DNA from 3 places in the Serratia sp. Nf2 genome. Region 3 is predicted to be linked to each of the others. Evidence: predicted binding sites of a transcription regulator. Region 3 holds the regulator's gene; each other region holds the start of a gene.
What was found. Region 3 encodes LexA, which represses DNA repair genes until DNA is damaged. Its sites were predicted from a motif close to TNCTGTATGTACATACAGNA; they were not measured.
Positions count from the first base shown of each region.

Region 1: a site for LexA is predicted at 1,029-1,048, ahead of C9411_RS08860 (metal-dependent hydrolase). Genes of this name have one in related genera too.
Region 2: a site for LexA is predicted at 1,978-1,997, ahead of dinB (DNA polymerase IV). Genes of this name have one in related genera too.

Region 1 is NZ_PYTW01000003.1:222,114-226,495, forward strand. It holds gene hxpB (hexitol phosphatase HxpB) at 1-645, shown strand, start outside; gene C9411_RS08860 (metal-dependent hydrolase) at 1,071-1,619, shown strand; gene C9411_RS08865 (L-cystine transporter) at 1,801-3,192, shown strand; gene phnX (phosphonoacetaldehyde hydrolase) at 3,255-4,064, opposite strand; gene phnW (2-aminoethylphosphonate--pyruvate transaminase) at 4,074-4,382, opposite strand, start outside.
Region 2 is NZ_PYTW01000014.1:34,756-39,137, reverse strand. It holds gene pepD (beta-Ala-His dipeptidase) at 1-858, shown strand, start outside; gene dinB (DNA polymerase IV) at 901-1,962, opposite strand; gene C9411_RS24090 (glycerophosphodiester phosphodiesterase family protein) at 2,145-3,041, shown strand; gene C9411_RS24085 (T6SS effector amidase Tae4 family protein) at 3,430-3,948, shown strand; gene C9411_RS24080 (hypothetical protein) at 3,945-4,154, shown strand.
Region 3 is NZ_PYTW01000004.1:375,596-379,977, reverse strand. It holds gene plsB (glycerol-3-phosphate 1-O-acyltransferase PlsB) at 1-1,316, opposite strand, end outside; gene C9411_RS12035 (diacylglycerol kinase) at 1,465-1,833, shown strand; gene lexA (transcriptional repressor LexA) at 1,936-2,544, shown strand; gene dinF (MATE family efflux transporter DinF) at 2,646-3,983, shown strand; gene C9411_RS12020 (CsbD family protein) at 4,299-4,382, shown strand, end outside.

The DNA.
Region 1 (4,382 bases), on a different contig from region 3:
GAAACCGCAATTTTTGATATGGACGGCTTGTTGATCGATTCGGAACCGCTGTGGCTGCAGGCCGAGCTGGATATCTTCGGCGCGTTGGGTCTGGATCTGTCCGATCGCCACAAACTGCCGGACACCCTGGGGCTGCGCATCGATCTGGTGGTGAAGATGTGGTACCAGGCGATGCCCTGGCAAGGGGTTTCGCTCGATGAGGTGTCGGCGCGGATTATCGAGCGCGCCATCGAGCTGGTGCACGAGACACGCCCGCTGCTGCCGGGCGTCCGCCAGGCGCTGGAGCTATGCCGCGAGCAGGGGCTGAATATCGGCCTCGCCTCCGCCTCGCCGCTGCACATGCAACAGCAGGTGCTGAAGATGTTCGATCTTGAGGGCTACTTCGATCAGCTGGTTTCCGCCGAATACCTGCCGTACAGCAAACCGCACCCGGAGGTCTACCTGATCGCCGCCGAACGGCTGGGCAGCGATCCGCTGCGCTGCATCACGCTGGAAGACTCCTTTAACGGCATGATCGCCACCAAGGCCGCGCGCATGCGTTCCATCGTGATCCCGGCCGCCGAATACCGCCACGATCCGCGCTGGGCGTTGGCGGACCACCAGTTGGAGACCCTGGAACAGCTCACCCCCGCCCATTTTGCCTGACCTGCGGCGTCGGCCACCGGCGCCCTAGCTTTGCGGCTCTACGGCATAAAAGGGATCCGTGCTGCAAAACAAACGAAACAGTGTTTCATTATTATTGAATTGGCATGCTGTTGTTATTATGCTGGGCGGCAGGGAAAGCGACGGCCCGCGTAGCGTTGTCACTGCCACGCAGCGCTCTTCGCGGCCGCCGCTTCCTCCCGCCGCCGCACACTGAAAACCGCCTTCGTTTCTCTCCGTTCTGCACCGCCTATCGCCCGCTTTTTATTCTCACCCGTCAAAATCGATGATTTGTTACGCATTGCCGTAACAAGCCGTTGTAAAACCGGGAAAAATAAACAATTGGTTACAGGGTAACTGCTTCCACTACTGGGAATTTTCCCATATACTGGATAAATTAACAGTTTACCAGCCGGAATCGCAACAGCATGACCGCGGAAGGACATCTTATTTTCTCTGTCGCTTGCGCGATCTTCGCCAAGAAGGCGGAAGTCACGCCAGAGCTGGCTACCGGCGACTGGTGGCACATCATACCCGCCGCGCTGCTGACCTCGTTGCTGCCGGACATCGATCACCCTAAATCGCTGTTGGGTCAGCGTCTGCGCTGGATTGCCCTGCCCATCGCCCGCGCCTTCGGCCACCGCGGCTTCACCCATAGCCTGCTGGCGATCGCCGGCGGCATGGCGCTGTTCCAACTGGACGTGCCGCGCAGCTGGCCGATCCCGGCCGACGCGCTGCACGCCATGATCATCGGTTACTTCAGCCATCTGCTGGCCGATATGCTCACTCCCGCCGGCGTTCCGCTGCTGTGGCCATGCCGCTGGCGTTTTCGCCTGCCGCTGCTCAACTCGCAAAAAGGCAATCAGCTCGAGCGCGTGCTGTGCCTGTGCCTGGTGGCGTTTGCCATCTGTTGGCAAGGTGATTTCACCCTGCCGGTGCAATCCTATGTCGAGCAAATCAGAAATATTAGACTCTGATCACAAAAATCCGCTCAACTCATCACCTTCATGTATATAAAACGAACAAAAACACACAAAAAGCTATATCAAATTCCATTTGGATATAAGTAGGCCACTCGGCAAACTGTTACGATATTTACATCGCGACATACGTGATGCGTAGTCGTTTTTATAAGAAAGATTATTGGAGACATTGGGGATGAATCTTCCGCTCGTGATTAACGTGCTGGTGTTTGTCGCGCTCCTGTTGCTGTTGGCGCAAACCCGCCACAAGCAATGGAGCCTGGCGAAAAAAGTGCTGGTCGGCCTGGTGGTCGGCGTGGTGTTCGGCCTGGGCCTGCAGCTGGTGTACGGCGCCGACAACCCGGTACTGAAAGAATCCATCAGCTGGTTCAACATCGTCGGCAACGGCTATGTGCAACTGCTGCAAATGATCGTCATGCCGCTGGTGTTCGCCTCGATCCTGAGCGCGGTGGCCAAGCTGCACAACGCCTCTTCTCTGGGCAAAATCAGCGTCCTGACTATCGGTACGCTGCTGTTCACCACGCTGATCTCGGCGCTGGTGGGCGTGCTGGTCACCAACCTGTTCGGCCTGACCGCCGAAGGCCTGGTGCAGGGCGCGCAGGAAAGCGCGCGCCTGACGGCGATCCAGACCAACTACGTGGGTAAACTGGCCGACCTGACCGTGCCGCAGATGGTGCTGTCGTTCATTCCGAAAAACCCGTTCGCCGATCTGACCGGGGCCAGCCCGACGTCTATCATTAGCGTGGTGATTTTCGCCACCTTCCTCGGCGTGGCGTCGCTGCAGCTGCTGAAAGACGACAAGCCGAAAGGCGAGCGCGTGCTGGTCGCTATCGACACCCTGCAGGCCTGGGTGATGAAGCTGGTGCGCCTGGTCATGAAACTGACGCCGTACGGCGTGCTGGCGCTGATGACCAAAGTGGTCGCCGGTTCCAATATTCACGACATCGTCAAGCTCGGCAGCTTCGTGGTGGCCTCGTACATCGGCCTGGCCATCATGTTCGTGGTGCACGCTGTGCTGCTGGCCTTCACCGGCGTTAACCCGATGAAGTTCTTCCGCAAGGTGTGGCCGGTAATCACCTTCGCCTTCACCAGCCGCTCGAGCGCCGCCAGCATTCCATTGAACGTGGAAGCGCAGACCCGCCGCCTGGGCGTGCCGGAATCCATCGCCAGCTTCTCGGCGTCGTTCGGCGCCACCATCGGTCAGAACGGCTGTGCGGGCCTCTACCCGGCGATGCTGGCGGTGATGGTTGCGCCGACCGTCGGCATCAACCCGCTGGATCCGGTGTGGATCGCCACCCTGGTCGGCATCGTCACCATCAGCTCCGCCGGCGTAGCGGGCGTGGGCGGCGGCGCCACCTTCGCCGCACTGATCGTGCTGCCGGCGATGGGCCTACCGGTGACGCTGGTCGCGCTGCTGATCTCGGTCGAACCGCTGATCGACATGGGCCGTACCGCGCTGAACGTCAACGGCTCCATGGCGGCGGGCACCATCACCAGCCAGCTGATGAAACAAACCGACAAAGCCGTGATGGACAGCGAAGACGAAGTCGAATTGGCTCACCGTTAACGCCGTCTCAAAACGAAAAACCGGGGATTATCCCCGGTTTTTTTATGCCCCGTGTTCGGTCGTTACGGCCGCTCGCCGTTCGCCAGCCGCCGGTTGATGTCGGCGATCACGCCCGGCAATTGCGCCAGCGTGTCTATCACATAGTGCGCGCCCGCCGCGTACAGTTTATCGGTGGCCGCCGTGCGGCGCTGCTCGATCTCTGCCGCCGCCATCCGGCGATACTCCTGCCAGGTCGCGCCGAACTCGTTGCCGGACAGCGCCAATCCGACGCTCCACATTCCGGCGTTCAGCCCTTCATGAATGCCCGGCACCGCGTCATCCACCTTCACGCAGTGCGCCACCGCATCGATGCCCAGCGCGATCGCATTCTGCAGTGCCATCCACGGCCCTGGCCGCCCGCCGGCCGCGAGATCGTCAGTGGCAACCCAGTAATCCGGCGCGTAGCCGCGCTGCGCGGCGGCGGGCACCAGCACCTCCATCACCGCACGCGGATAACCGGAGCAGGAGCCGATTTTAATGCCCTGTTCGCGCAGCCCGGCAATCACCTGCGGCACGCCCTCGATGGGATCGGCGAAATCGATCACTTTGGCGATTTGCAGCGGCATAAACGCCTGATACAGCGCGTCGATGTCCTGATGGCTCATAGAGCGGCCCAGCTTCTGCCGCCAGCGCGCGTCGACCGCCGGCAGCTTGCCCAGCGCCTCGATGTGCTGCCATTTGCCCAGCCCCATCGGAATACGCGCTTCCGCCAGGCTGATGTCGATATCGAAGGTTTGCTTGAACGCCTCGACAAAAATCTGCGTTGGCGCAAAGGAACCGAAGTCCACCGTGGTGCCGGCCCAGTCGAGGATCACTGCGTTGATCTGTTTCATGGTCAATCCTTATTGATTCCAGTACATCGCCTGCCCGACGGCCGCCAGCAAACGTTCGATATCTTGCGGGTAAATTTCCCCGATGTTGCCGATACGGAAGCAATCGCTCTGCGACACTTTGCCGGGATAGATCACAAACCCTTGCTGCTTCAGGCGCTGATAAAATTCGGCGAAGCGATAAGTGTCGGCCTTAGGCGAATAGAACGCGGTGATGATCGGCGAATGCAACGCCTCATCGAGCAGAGTCTCAAAGCCCAGGTCGCGCATGCCCGCCACCAGCCGCCGCTGATTGGTTTGATATCGATGGTGGCGCGCGGC
Region 2 (4,382 bases), on a different contig from region 3:
CAAACCCTGAAGCTGACCCTCAAGGGCCTGAAAGGCGGCCACTCCGGCGCCGAGATCCACGTCGGGCTGGGCAATGCCAACAAGCTGCTGGCACGCTTCCTGTTCGCCCACGCGGCGGCGCTGAACCTGCGCGTGCTGGATCTGAACGGCGGCACCCTTCGCAACGCCATCCCGCGTGAAGCCTCCGCGGTGGTTGCGGTGCCGGCAGACAAGGCCGACGCGCTGAAAGCGCTGAGCCAGGAGTTCCTGGCCGTGCTGCAGAATGAACTCTCCGCCAAAGAGAAGAACATCACCGTGCTGCTGGAGCCGACCACCAGCGCTTCGCAGGCGCTGAGCGCCGACAGCCAGCAGCGCTTCCTGGCGCTGCTGAACGGCACGCCGAACGGCGTGATCCGCATGAGCGACGCGGTGAAAGGCGTGGTGGAAACCTCGCTGAACGTCGGCGTGGTCACCACCAGCGAAAACGAAGCGGAAATCATCTGCCTGATCCGCTCCCTGATCGACAGCGGCAAAGACTACGTGGTCGAGATGCTGACCGCGCTGGGCCAGCTGGCCGGCGCCAAAGTGGCGCCGAAGGGCGGCTACCCGGGCTGGCAGCCGGATGCCGACTCGCCGGTGATGCACCTGGTGCGCGAGCTGTATCAGGATCTGTTCGACAAGACGCCGAACATCATGGTGATCCACGCCGGTCTGGAATGCGGTCTGTTCAAAAAACCGTATCCAAACATGGACATGGTATCGATCGGGCCCACCATCACCGGCCCGCACTCGCCGGATGAGCAGGTGCATATCGAAAGCGTCGGTCTGTACTGGAAGCTGCTGATCTCGCTGCTGAAAGCGATCCCTGAGCGCGCGTAAGCTGCGCGCTTAACGCAAAAAGCCGGCGAGTCGCCGGCTTTTTTATTCCCAAGGCAGCGCCAACTGCCGCTCCAACTGCGGATCGAGCAGCGTCACATGCAGCCCCACCAGCCGCACGCCACGCCCTTCGCGCCGCTCGCGCCACGCCTGCCGCGCCACCTCCAGCAAATCCTGCCGATTCAACACCGGGAACACGTGCTCCTGGGTGGTTTGCTGAAAATCCTGAAACTTCAGCTTCACGCCCTGCCGGGCGATGTGCAGATCCGGTTTGACCTTGCGCAGCCGCATCTCCAGCTCGGGATAGAGTTTGTCGATAATCAGCGTTTCGCAGTCTTCCCAGTCGTGAATATCTTCCGCCAGCGTGCGCTCCACCCCCACCGATTTGCGCAGCCGCTCAGGAGAGATTTCGCGCCTATCGATGCCCTGACACCGCTCCCACAGCACCCGGCCGAACTTGCCGAAGCGCTTGAGCAACTGCGCCAAATCGTATTGCTGCACGTCGGCGCAGGTGATAAGCCCCACGGCCTCCAGCCGCTTGGCGGTCACCTTGCCGACGCCGGGGATCTTGCTGAGCGGCAGCTGTTGCAAAAACGCCGGCACCTGCGGCGGCGTGATCACGTACTGCCCGTTCGGCTTGTTCATCTCGGAGGCGATTTTGGCGAGAAACTTGATCGGCGCAACGCCGGCCGAGGCGGTGAGGTTCAGCTCGTCGGCGATAGCCTGGCGGATTTCCTGGGCGATCAGCGTCGCCGAACCGTTGCATTGCGGGCTGTCGGTCACGTCAAGATAGGCCTCGTCGAGCGACAGCGGCTCGATCAACGGGGTATAGCGAGCGAAGATTTCGCGGATGTGCAGCGAGGCCTCTTTGTAGGCCGCCATGCGCCCCGGCAGCAGGGTGAGATGCGGGCACAGCTTGAGCGCCATCGCCGTGGACATGGCGCTGTGCACGCCGTAGCGCCGCGCCGGGTAGTTGGCGGTGCTGATCACCCCACGCCGATCGGCGCTGCCGCCAATCGCCAGCGGGATATCGCGCAGGCTGGGATCGTCGCGCATTTCCACCGCCGCGAAGAAGCAGTCCATATCGACATGAATGATTTTACGCATCGCACCCTCCAGTAACACTGTATAAGTATACAGTCAGATACCGAAAGCTCAAGGCCTCAGGGTTCGATGAAAGCGCCGTTTCCGCCAGATATTTCCGCGTTGTTAAAAAAGCTTAATTTTTCAATAGTATGATTTCCGTATCCCGTGCGGCTCACCACAACGATAATGACAAGGTACCCTACATGATCAGATTTTCTCATTGGCTGCTGGCTTCCGCGCTATCCCTTAGCGCACTGGCGGCCAGCGCCGCCACCGGTCACGCGCCGGCGATCGTCGCCCACCGCGGCGGCACCGCCGATGCGCCGGAGAACACCCGCATCGCCATCGAAACCGCGCTGAAAAACGGCGCCGACGCCATCTGGATCACCCTGCAAGCATCCAAAGACGGCGTCATCGTGCTGTATCGCCCTTCGGATCTGAAAACATTGACCAACCGGCAGGGCCCGGTTTCTGCCTATACCGCCGCGCAGCTGGCCGAGACCGACGCCGGCTGGGCCTTCGCCAGGGGGGATGCGCATCCGTTCCGCGGCCAGGGTATCGGCATTCCCCGGCTCGACGACGTGCTTAAAGCTTTTCCTCACGTCACCTTTTATCTGGACATCAAATCCCCGGACGCCGATCCGGCGCAGTTTGGCCAGGCGCTGCTGGCGACGCTGGAAAGCACCGACAGCCTGAACCGCACCCGCGTCTACTCCACCGACGCCAAATACCTGCAGGCGCTGCCGCCGGCTATCCCACGCTTCGAAAGCCGCGACGAGACCCGCACGCTGCTGGCTAACGTCACCATGGCGCACCAGTGCGACGTCAAACCGGACAACCGGCAGCCGCGCTGGTACGGGCTGGAGTTGAAGCGCGAGGTGGAAGTGGTGGAGAAATATACCCTCGGCGAAGGGCGTTCGAAGGCATTTCTCACCTGGGATAAAGAGTCGATGGACTGCTTCCGCTCGCAGGGCCCGGCGCACATCATCCTGTTCGGCGTCAACTCGCCACAGGAATATCAGCAGGCGCTGGCGCTGGGCGCCGACGGCGTGATGGTCAACTCACCGGCCGAGGCAAAAAGCTTCCGCAAGGTGAAATAACAATAGAACACCGGAGAAAATCTGAGGAAATGGGGATACTCACGCTCCCCAATGAAGGGAATTTCTCCGGGATTTCACGATCAATCAATATTAATATTTTATTTTTTATCAATTAAATATATTAAAAATAAAACGTATAGCCACATAATATTCGGTGCATAAATATCCTCTTCTCATAATGCGATCAACGTCTATTTTTCGAACAAAACATCACCATTAGTGACGACAATACTCTAGGATCTGGCCATCTTTGGAAACACGCCAACAATCAGTCTTTCTTAGACTTTTCTAAATAGCACCTCCACTCATCTAAATAGCTCTACGGGTATCAACATATGTTATGGCATCGGAGGGCTAGAGAATAATGGAATGATTTAAAAGGAATTATATGTCGATAACTTTTAACAAACTTTGGGAAAAACATCCTCAAATCAATGGGGATGAGTATCCATGCCGCACTGCCCATGGTAATAAATCATTTTATAATCAGTATGCTATACGCATCCGTTCAGCTTTGGTTCATTGTGGGTATGATGTCAGTAAATTGTCAGGCGTGAACTTTTGTTGGTTACACAAGAAAAGTGAGGGCCATATTTTGCGTGCTGAAGAACTGGCAAATGCTTTAGCACGAACACCGATACCGGGGCTAGGATGCATGGTAAAAGTCACACCCAACCAGTTTGAGCGGGTGCTGAAAGGCAAAACCGGCATTATCTTTTTTAAAGATTACTGGCAGCGAGGGAATGAAAACTTTCGCAATCGCTCGGGAGATCATATAGATCTGTTGAATGGTTCTCGTTTAACCACACTATCGAGCTATTTTCGTATTCAATGGGGGCTTTCTTGGGATGGACGTTTTAGCGATTTCTTTAAATCAAAAGAAGTCTGGTTCTGGCAGGTGATATGAAACGGATAGCAGCAATTATTGCCGGTGCGATAATAGGTATCGGCCTCATGCTCCTGGCTTTTCCCTTTCTCTCAGACTGGATTATTGGCCACGTTGAGGGCGAGGATCAGATGTCGGCTAACTTCGAGTTGCTGGCGATTGGCCTAGTGTTGTGCTGTTTCGTGGGAGGTTCACTCGGCAACCTAGCCTATTCCAAAAGCAAATAACCCCTCATAAATGAATGCGGTAACATATTTTTGAACACTGATGCCTTACATAGATATGAAAAACTTCCGCAAAGCGAAATAAATAACCGACTAACGGCATAAGGCGGTTCGACAAACTCGCCTTATGCCTGTCTGACTTTCAACGCCCATTAGTGGACAGGAACCACCTGGATGGTGCCATTTTCATTGCGTACACTAAACCCTGCCCCAAATAGCCGGGCGGCAGGC
Region 3 (4,382 bases):
CGCAGCTCTTTGGCATAGGTGCCCACTTCCATCACGTGCTCGTAACCGATGTAGATCGGCACCAGCGTGATCGGACGGGTGCCGCCGCGCAGCATCGCCTGGATGGTCATCGAGAGGGTGCCGGTCTTCGGTTCCAGCAGGCGCCCGGTGCGGGAACGGCCGCCTTCCACGAAGTATTCCACCGAGTAACCGCGGGTGAACAGCTCGCCGAGGTATTCGCGGAACACCGTCGAGTAGAGCTTGTTGCCCTTGAAGGTGCGGCGGATGAAGAACGCGCCCAGGCGACGGAAGATCGGGCCGGCCGGCCAGAAGTTGAGGTTGATGCCGGCGGCGATGTGTGGCGGCACCAGGCCCTGGTGATACAACACGTAGGACAGCAGCAGATAGTCCATGTGGCTGCGGTGGCAGGGCACGTAGACGATCTCGTGGCCGTCCTGCGCCAGTTGGCGCACGCGCTCGGCGTTGGTGACGTTGATGCCCTGATACAACCGGTTCCAGGTCCAGCTCAGCACGCGGTCGGACAGGCGCACGGTTTCGTAGGAGAAATCGGCGGCGATCTCTTCCATCAGCGCGATGGCGTTCTGCTGGGCTTTCTCGTGCGAGATCTTCTTGCTGCGGGCCTCGTCCTCGACCGCTTTTTCGATCGCTTTGGACGCCAACAGCTTGTTGAACAGATCCTGACGGGCCGGCAGGCTCGGGCCTACCGCGGCCAGGCGCTGACGCGAGAAGTGCATGCGCGCCACGCGCGCCAGTTTCTGCGCGATGGTTTTATCCGTGCCGTGCTCGGTGGCCATGCGGCGCAGCGAAACGGTGTTGGAGAAACGCACGAAGCTGTCGCGGCCGAGCCACAGCACGGCGAAGAATTTCTGCACGCCATTCAACAGACGCAGGTGCGGCGTGCCGTGGCCTTCGCGGCCCGGCGAGCGGCCGAACATCACCGAAACCGGCAGCATCTGAATGTCGAGATCCGGATTGCTGCGATGCAGATCCAGATAGTCGTGGAACAGCTTTACCGACTCTTCTTTCGGGGTGTAATAGCGGAACACGCGCGGGCCGTCGTGAATGAACACGTAGCTCGGCAGCACGGTGCCGTCGATCTCCAGCGAGTTGAGCGGATCGGGCAGATCCTGCGCCAGGCACTGGGTGCGCAGCGTCAGCAAATCCGCCTTGGAATTGTAAGGTAAAACATACAGAATCGGCCGTGAGGGATCCAACCCTAGCTCGGTAACCGGATCTGAAGGGATGACCTTACTTCTTACCAACAATTTAAGTGGTAAATTCAATATTTTATAATAAATTTTACGCCAACCTGACATAACAACGTGAAGCCTCTTGTTAGCAATGCGCCGCAAGCATACCAGAAACCGGGTAGCAGATCTGTGGTGTTCGAAAACCGAGAGCCGTCAGCGCGGACTGTTCTAGACTCTTTTTATTATGACCGACCTCTGAGAAAGGCACGAAAACATGGCAAACCAAGCAACCGGACTGACCCGCATCATCAAGGCCGCCGGCTATTCCTATAAAGGGCTTTCCGCCGCCTGGCAACACGAAGCGGCGTTCCGCCAGGAACTGGTGGTCACCCTTCTGGCTATCATACTGGCTGTCTGGCTGGATGTGGGTGCGATAGCGCGCATTTTATTGATCGGATCGGTAGCGCTGGTGATGATCGTCGAGATCCTGAACAGCGCGATCGAGGCGGTGGTGGATCGGATCGGCAGCGAACATCACGAGCTGTCCGGCCGGGCCAAGGACATGGGATCGGCGGCGGTGTCACTGGCGATCGTGCTGGCGCTGTTCGTTTGGGGCACGGTCTTATGGCAGCATTTTGGCTGACGAAAGGCGCCTACTGACTGATTTTTATTTATTCTTCGGTTCCCAATCCGCGCTTACCTGTATATACTCACAGCAAGACTGTATAAACAAACAGGGGGCGGAATGAAAGCACTAACTACCAGACAGCAAGAGGTCTACGATCTGATTCGCGATCATATTTCGCAAACGGGCATGCCGCCAACGCGTGCCGAGATCGCGATGCGTCTGGGGTTCCGTTCGCCTAACGCCGCCGAAGAACACCTGAAGGCGCTGGCACGCAAAGGCGTGATCGAAATCGTCTCCGGTGCCTCGCGCGGTATCCGCCTGCTGATGGAAGAAGAAGAAGGGCTGCCGCTGATCGGCCGCGTCGCCGCCGGCGAGCCGCTGCTGGCGCAGCAGCACATCGAAGGGCACTACCAGGTTGATCCTTCCCTGTTTAAACCGAGCGCCGATTTCCTGCTGCGGGTGAACGGCATGTCGATGCGCGACATCGGCATTCTGGACGGCGATCTGCTGGCGGTGCATAAAACCCAAGACGTGCGCAACGGCCAGGTCGTGGTGGCGCGCATCGAAGACGAAGTGACGGTCAAGCGCCTGAAAAAACACGGCAACGTGGTCGAGCTGCTGCCGGAGAACAACGAATTCCAACCGATTGTGGTCGATCTGCGTCAGCAGAATTTCACTATCGAAGGGCTGGCGGTCGGCGTGATCCGCAACGGCGACTGGATTTAATCGCTGCCCCCTCAGTGCCGCCTCTTGTATCAATCGCCCCTGTTCTGGGGCGTTTTTGTTTCTGATTTTGCCCTTCGCCACTGCTACGGGAACGTCTCATCATGCGCTTGATTTCCGCCTTCACCAGCGACACCGATAAAGCCCTGTGGCGCCTGGCCCTGCCGATGATTTTTTCCAATATCACCGTACCGCTGCTCGGGTTGGTGGACACTGCGGTGATCGGCCACCTCGACAGCCCGATCTACCTGGGGGGCGTCGCGATCGGCGCGGTGGCGACCAGCTTCCTGTTCATGCTGCTGTTGTTCCTGCGCATGAGCACCACCGGTCTGGCGGCGCAGGCGCTGGGGGCACAGAACCCGCAGGCGCTGGCGCGCGCCTTTATGCAACCGCTGGTGCTGGCGCTGCTGGTCGGGGTGGCGATCGTCCTGCTGCGGTATCCGCTGATCGAACTGGCGCTGCGGATCGTCGGTGGCGATGGCGAGGTGCTGGAACAGGCGCGGCGTTTTCTTGAAATCCGCTGGCTGAGCGCCCCGGCGGCGCTGGCCAATCTGGTGCTGTTGGGTTGGCTGCTCGGCGTGCAGTATGTGCGGGCGCCGGTGATCCTGCTGATCGTCGGCAACCTGCTGAACATCGTGTTGGATATCTGGCTGGTGATGGGCCTGGGCTGGAACGTGCGGGGGGCAGCGGCGGCAACCGCCATCGCCGAATACGCCACGCTGCTGCTCGGCCTGTGGCTGGCGTGGCGGGTGATGCGCCTGCGCGGTATCACCCTGCCGATGCTGCGTCAGGCCTGGCGTGGCGACCTGCGTCGTCTGCTGGCGCTCAACCGCGACATCATGCTGCGTTCACTGTTGCTGCAACTGTGCTTTGCGTCGCTGACCATCTTCGGCGCTCGCCTGGGAAGCGAGGTGGTGGCGGTCAACGCGATATTGATGAATCTGCTGACGTTCACCGCCTATGCGCTCGACGGCTTCGCTTATGCGGTGGAAGCCCATTCGGGCCACGCCTACGGCGCCCGGGACGACAGCCAGCTGCGCAAGGTGTGGCATGCGGCCTGCAGGCAGGCGGGGCTGGTCGCGTTGGCCTTTGGCCTGGCGTATGCCGTTACCGGCCAGCAGATCGTGGCGGCGTTGACCTCCTTGCCGGAGCTGCGTGCGTTGGCCGCCCACTATTTGCCGTGGCAGGTCATTCTGCCGCTGGTCGGGGTATGGTGCTATTTGCTGGACGGCATGTTTATCGGCGCCACGCGCGGCGCCGAGATGCGCAACAGCATGGCGGTGGCCGCGGTGGGATACGGCCTGGCGCTGTTCAGCGTACCGCTGTTTGGCAACCACGGGCTTTGGCTGGCGCTGGCGGTGTTTCTGGCGCTGCGCGGCCTGGCGTTGGGCTGGATTTGGCATCGTCATCAGGTGCGCGGCAGCTGGTTTACCGCTCGCTAGAACGGACGCTGTGCTGGGTTATTTATTAATTTTATTTATGTTTTTGTTCACTTTTGCTTACATGTTTTCAACCCTGGCATTTTTGCGTTAGCTTGTTGTTTATTAGCGTTTTTTGTTTTTATTTTGTTTCTTAATGGTTTTTTATTCTGATATTTGGCTTTTTTATTTCCATATTTAACTAGAATGAATCATGTGGCTGGCGAATGAATGGGAGCGATATTCCTTAAGGTGAAGGGAGTATCGGCCAGAAAAATTTCTGGTTAACCCCGACCGGCGACAGGGATCACTGATTCACCACAGGTTAACGGAGAGACTATGAATAAAGATCAAGCCGACGGTAACTGGAAGCAGCTTAAAGGCAAAGTGAAGGAAAAATGGGGCAAGCTGACCGATGACGAT